One region of the Pectobacterium atrosepticum genome, then DNA from elsewhere that is predicted to be linked to it. Evidence: predicted binding sites of a transcription regulator. Region 1 holds the regulator's gene; each other region holds the start of a gene.
The links. The regulator LexA, encoded in region 1, represses DNA repair genes until DNA is damaged. The targets are predictions, from matches to a motif close to TNCTGTATGTACATACAGNA.
Positions count from the first base shown of each region.

Region 2: uvrA (excinuclease ABC subunit UvrA) is a predicted target of LexA. The motif match lies at 1,099-1,118, and genes of this name have one in related genera.
Region 3: uvrB (excinuclease ABC subunit UvrB) is a predicted target of LexA. The motif match lies at 1,544-1,563, and genes of this name have one in related genera.

Region 1 is NZ_CP009125.1:596,368-598,646, reverse strand. Features, by position in the region: gene GZ59_RS02660 (CsbD family protein) at 1-178, opposite strand, end outside; gene lexA (transcriptional repressor LexA) at 628-1,236, opposite strand; gene GZ59_RS02650 (diacylglycerol kinase) at 1,347-1,712, opposite strand; gene plsB (glycerol-3-phosphate 1-O-acyltransferase PlsB) at 1,842-2,279, shown strand, end outside.
Region 2 is NZ_CP009125.1:4,046,290-4,048,568, forward strand. Features, by position in the region: gene uvrA (excinuclease ABC subunit UvrA) at 1-1,011, opposite strand, end outside; gene GZ59_RS17900 (single-stranded DNA-binding protein) at 1,257-1,820, shown strand; gene GZ59_RS17905 (amidohydrolase) at 2,066-2,279, shown strand, end outside.
Region 3 is NZ_CP009125.1:1,927,560-1,929,838, reverse strand. Features, by position in the region: gene uvrB (excinuclease ABC subunit UvrB) at 1-1,330, opposite strand, end outside.

The sequences.
Region 1 (2,279 bases):
GTTTCACTTCTTTCTCCGCCGCTTCCTTTTCGTACCCGTAACGCTCCTGGATCCTACCCACCAGTTGGTCACGTTTACCTTCAATGACCGTCAGATCGTCATCAGTTAATTTGCCCCATTGCTCTTTCGCTTTACCTTTAAACTGTTTCCAGTTACCGCTGGCTTGGTCTTTATTCATAAGAATCTCCATACCTTAGGTGCATTGCGCATAAAAAAATCGTAACTACCGACTTATGCGTCAGTTTCAGATAAATAAGATTATTCAGTAAGCAGCATCATAAATATGTGAGCCACCACGGTGCTCTTCGCCACTGTCTCCCTTGATTACTGGGCTGACCTAAATGTGGTGGCTAATGATCAATCGCCAAACGACCAATCAAGATAAAAATGCTTACCTTGGTGGAAATTATAGTCGAATATTTCACTAAAAATAAAAAACCAAGTATCTGTAACTAGAATGGCACAAAGAAAGGGGAAATCACCGCAAAAAAGCAGTGAAAAAACAGGGGGTAATGGGAGTCGTAGAAAACACACGCCAAATGTAACTAAATATATATTACTAGCGAATTAACACACGGAACATGATGCACTGATCCAGATAGGCAAGCAGTGCATCAGTGCGGACGATTAGCTCCAGTCGCTGTTACGAATAACGCCAACCGCTAAGCCTTCTATCGAAAAACTTTGCTGACGCAGGTCGACAACGATGGGAGCGAACTCTTCATTTTCAGCGAGAAGATGCACAGTATTACCTTGTTTTTTCAGTCGTTTAACTGTCACTTCATCGTCAATACGTGCCACCACAATCTGCCCGTTACGCACGTCTTCTGTTTTATGTACGGCCAGCAAATCGCCATCCATAATACCGATATTTTTCATCGACATACCACTGACTCGCAGCAAGAAATCAGCGCTAGGTTTAAACATCGCAGGGTCAACCTGATAGCGGCATTCGATATGTTCCTGTGCCAGCAGAGGTTCACCAGCCGCTACGCGGCCAACCAGAGGAATACCCGTTTCTTCTTCCATTAACAGACGAATACCACGAGAAGCGCCCGACACAATTTCAATCACGCCTTTACGCGCCAGCGCTTTCAGATGTTCTTCAGCCGCATTCGGAGAGCGAAATCCCAGCTGCTGAGCAATTTCCGCGCGTGTTGGCGGCATTCCGGAGTGCGCAATATGATCGCGGATCAAGTCATAAACCTGCTGCTGCCTTGCTGTTAATACTTTCATTCCGCCCCCTGGTTGTTTATACAGTCTTGCTGTGAGTATATACAGGTAACGCACAATTGGGAATCGGGATATAGGCAAAGCCCCTGACTTTTATTCGTTTATGCGCGCCATCAGGCAAAATGTTGCCAGAGGATGCTGCCCCATACGACAGCGGCTAACAAGATGGCAACAAAGACGGCCGCCGACCCAATATCTTTCGCCCGACCGGATAATTCGTGGTGTTCAAGGCCAATGCGGTCGACGACGGCTTCAATAGCGCTGTTGGCCAGTTCAAACAACATAATCAATACCACAGACCCAATCAGCAGCAGTTTCTCGACCAGCGTAACCGGCAGTAAACACGCAATAATAACGCCGACAATCGTCAATATGGTTTCCTGACGAAATGCGGCCTCATGCTGCCACGCCTGCTGCAACCCCTTAAAGGAATAACCGGTAGCTTTAATAATCCGGGTCATCCCCGTTGCTTTATTCATTTATCCTCCGTTATTTTTACTCTACATAATTCGCATTTTAACCTACCTGCGTTGTCTCATCACCACAGATCTCCGACGCAGTTTCTGGTATCCTTGCGGCGAATTGCTAACAAGAGGCTCCAAGTTGTTATGTCAGGTTGGCGTAAAATTTACTATAAATTATTGAATCTCCCGCTGAAACTGCTGGTGAAAAGCAAAGTTATTCCCGCAGATCCAGTGGTCGAGTTGGGGTTAGATCCCTCACGTCCTATACTCTATGTTCTGCCTTATAACTCTCAGGCGGATCTCTTGACGCTACGTGCGAAATGTCTGGCATTGGGCTTACCCGACCCCTCGCAATCGTTCGAATTCAATGGCGTAGAACTCCCTAGCCACGTCTTTATTAATGACGGGCCGCGCGTCTTCCGTTATTACGTTCCCAAGCAGAAATCCGTCAAGCTGTTCCACGATTATCTGGACCTGCATCGCGCCAATCCAGATTTAGACGTACAGATGGTGCCAGTTTCCGTGATGTTTGGGCGATCCCCTGGTCGGGAAGGTCACACTCAGGCTGCACCACACCTGCGA
Region 2 (2,279 bases), 1.5 Mb from region 1:
CTCAAACGGGGCGTCGATGTCAAATTTGTAGTGCTCCGCCAGTGAGCGCAGCATCTGGAAATAGTAGAAATTGCGGCGATCCCAGCCGCGAATCGCCCCGCCCGCCAGCGACAGCTCCGAATTTTGTACCACGCGAGCCGGATCAAAGAACTGCTGCACGCCCAGACCATCACAGCTTGGGCACGCCCCCGCCGGATTGTTGAACGAGAACATACGCGGTTCCAGCTCGTGCATGCTGTAGCCACACACCGGACAGGCAAAGTTCGCCGAGAACAGCAGCTCAGGCTGAGTAGGGTCATCCATATCGGCCACGACCACGCTACCACCAGACAGATCCAGCGCGGTTTCAAACGACTCCGCCAGCCGCTGAGCCAGATCCTCACGCACTTTAAAGCGATCGACGACAACTTCAATGGTGTGCTTTTTCTGTAATTCCAGCTTCGGCGGATCGGACAGATCGCACACTTCGCCGTCGATACGAGCACGGATATAGCCCTGTGAGGCCAGGTTTTCCAGCGTCTTGCTGTGCTCGCCTTTGCGGTCTTTCACGATCGGTGCCAGCAGCATCAGGCGTTTGCCTTCCGGCTGCGCCAGCACGTTGTCCACCATCTGGCTGACGGTCTGCGCATCCAGCGGCACATCATGATCTGGGCAGCGCGGTTCACCCACGCGTGCAAACAGCAGGCGCAGGTAGTCATGAATTTCGGTAATCGTCCCGACCGTGGAACGCGGGTTGTGTGAAGTGGATTTCTGCTCGATAGAGATCGCGGGCGACAGCCCTTCTATATGATCGACATCCGGTTTTTCCATCAGTGACAGGAATTGACGGGCGTAGGCGGAGAGTGATTCCACATAGCGTCGCTGCCCTTCGGCATACAGCGTGTCAAACGCCAGCGATGACTTACCCGAACCAGACAGACCGGTGATGACGATCAGCTTGTCACGGGGAATTATCAGATTGATATTCTTGAGATTATGGGTACGAGCACCACGAACTTCGATCTTATCCATTCACACACTTCCCGGAATAAAAACGGTTTGTCATCGTCTCCCGAACGGAGAGAACCGGTACGAAACGAACAATTATGGCACAAAAAAAACTGAATGAATATCCAGTATTAAACCCGTTTACTTTTGCAAACGCTGCAAATCTTACTTTCATTTCTGAAGCCATTTCGCAGGTATGATACAAATGTGTATCATGATAAAATTGATCGTTTAGACTTACATAAATTGATTTATCAGGAGACACGAGCATGGCCAGCAGAGGCGTTAATAAAGTGATTCTTGTCGGGAATCTGGGTCAAGACCCAGAAGTCCGCTATATGCCGAATGGTGGTGCAGTTGCCAACATCACGCTGGCTACGTCGGAAAGCTGGCGTGACAAGCAAACCGGTGAGCAGAAAGAGAAGACCGAATGGCACCGTGTGGTTCTGTTTGGCAAGCTGGCAGAAGTCGCGGGCGAATACCTGCGTAAAGGCTCTCAGGTCTACATCGAAGGCGCACTGCAAACCCGTAAATGGGCCGATCAGGCTGGCGTAGAGCGCTACACCACCGAAGTCGTCGTTAACGTCGGCGGCACCATGCAGATGCTAGGTGGACGTCAGGGCGGCGGCGCACCAGCAGGCGGTGGCAATGCAGGTGGCGGTCAGCCACAAGGCGGCTGGGGTCAACCTCAGCAACCGCAGGGCGGAAACCAGTTCAGCGGCGGCGCACAAGCTCAGCAGCGCCCAGCTCAGAACGCATCTTCCTCACAAAATAATGCCCCGGCACAAAGCAACGAACCACCAATGGATTTCGACGACGATATTCCTTTCTAAGGCTAACCTTAGAGATTATTGTCAATAATTCCATTATAAGCCTCCGATTTATCGGAGGTTTTTCATTTTATAGCGTACAGAAAAGTCACCAGTAAACAATCAACCAAGGAAATCATCACAGCATGTGCGTTTCGTGCTCATCGAGATAATCAGAGCACAATCTGTACAGTTATTTATCCATCGCTGCCGAAAAATAGCAGCGCCTCATCAATGAGGAATAAACGCTATATATGGAGATATAACGTATGGACAAAAATAGTGCACACCGCACCGCTAACAAAAACCTATCCCAAAACACCGCCAATAAGGCACCCTCGCCATCTTCTGGCAACGCGACAACCGATTATTCTTTGCCACCAAACACTTCTTTCAGGCTCGCAGCACTTGCTGTCACCGTCTCAGGTTTGCTTTTTTCTTCATCTACGCTAATGGCGGCAGAAACGGCAGAGACTGCCGATT
Region 3 (2,279 bases), 1.3 Mb from region 1:
CTGCACGCAGGCGAATCTCGGAAAGCAGGTCATCCACTTGTGTCCCGACAGGCCGTACTTCAATGATCGGATCGAGCAATCCAGTGGGACGGACCACCTGATCGATAACGTCACCGCCCGATTTTTCCAGTTCATAGTGACTCGGCGTCGCAGACACATAGATCGTCTGCGGGGCCAGCGCTTCAAATTCTTCAAATTTCATCGGCCGGTTATCCAGCGCGGAAGGCAGCCGGAAACCGTATTCGACCAGCGTCTCTTTACGCGCACGGTCGCCGCGATACATACCGCCGATCTGGGGCACAGTGACGTGAGATTCATCAATGACCAGTAGCCCATCAGCAGGAAGATAGTCAAACAGTGTCGGTGGCGGTTCACCGGGGCCACGTCCAGAGAGATAGCGTGAGTAGTTTTCGATGCCGGAGCAGTACCCCAGTTCGTTCATCATCTCCAGATCAAACTGCGTGCGCTGGCTCAGTCGCTGCTCCTCCACCAGCTTATCGTTCGCCAGTAGTACCTTCTTGCGATCGGCCAATTCAACTTTGATGTCTTCCATCGCCTGCAAAATACGCTCACGCGGCGTCACATAGTGCGTTTTCGGGTAGATGGTATAGCGCGGCACCGTTTGGAGGACATGCCCCGTCAGCGGGTCAAACAGCGACAGGCGTTCCACTTCTTCATCGAACAATTCAACGCGCAGTGCGATTTCGTCAGACTCCGCAGGGAAGATATCGATCACCTCGCCCCGCACGCGAAACGTACCGCGCTGAAATGCCTGATCGTTGCGGGCATATTGCAATTCAGCCAAACGACGTAAAATGGCACGCTGGTCGATCAGCATCCCCTGCGTCAGGTGCAGCATCATTTTCAGATAGAGATCGGGATCGCCCAGACCATAGATAGCGGACACCGAAGCCACGACGATCACATCACGCCGCTCCAGCAGCGCTTTTGTCGCGGAAAGACGCATCTGCTCGATATGTTCGTTAACAGACGCGTCTTTCTCGATAAAGGTATCCGAGCTCGGAACGTAGGCCTCAGGCTGATAATAGTCGTAGTACGAGACGAAGTACTCCACGGCATTCTCGGGGAAGAATTCTTTCATTTCGCCGTACAGTTGAGCTGCCAGCGTTTTATTCGGTGCCAGCATCATCGTCGGCCGATTGAGATCGGCAATCACGTTGGCTATCGTGAACGTCTTACCTGAGCCTGTTACCCCGAGCAGCGTTTGGTGCGCCAACCCGTCCTCCAGACCTTCCTTTAAACGACGAATGGCCTCAGGCTGATCGCCTGCCGGTTTAAAGTCGGAATTCAGTGTGAATGCTTTACTCATCGTTAAACACGCTACTTATCGTTATTACTCATCGCTAAATACGATGTTCGTGGGTGGACGCACAGAGGCAGGTAAAAGACATAGACTGACGATTTTCGTCACAGGTTGCGTCGTCACAGACACAACCCATCGTACAAACAAGCATCGCCCTACAACGTTAAACACGCGATGCTTTATTCTGAGTGCCAATGGCGAAATTTGCCACCATCATGATACTGGATATAAAAACAGCATCAAGAAAATTATCGCTGAATTGGATGATTAATCGACAAATGAATTTGCTAGCACATTCATATTCAATCTACCAGATAAAACCATCATGATTTATCCCCAGATTTGGTAAAAATGTAACATGCAGGGATAACCAGCGAGGTTAATTTATGCAACTACGCACCGTTGATGTTCAAGACACTTGATTTTATTTAAGTGAATGATAATAAATAGATTAACAAAACCGTGGAGAATAGCGCCAACCTGGCGAAAACCCGCGCCAGCTCTCGGCTAGGACACGTTGTCTATCTATAATGCACATAGTTATCCACAGAAATGGTGGATAACTCCCACAACCCCGCATCAGCACTGAGTTAGAGAAATACCCGCTTCATTGGCGATTCCCCCTGATATGGATTTTCTTCACACTCTTTCTGTGATTTATCGCATAAGTATTAGACGGAAAAAGACTAAAAACAGCTGAGGACTAAAATGCCACAATTCAGTTATGGCGGGGTGTTAGAGGAAAACTCAAGAAGGTTTTATCTATTAATTTTGATAAAAATGCAGACTTTATACTCATGAAAGAAATGTTGGTAAAAAACAACAAAAATCGTTGCGATTAGTAAACGCAGGTGATGGCTTACCAACAATCCTCATCAGCATAATGGTGGCGCAGTATCCCTGTAGGCCGACCCTCATTTCATTGATCTGATTTGAGAGGTCTTAATGACTTCAA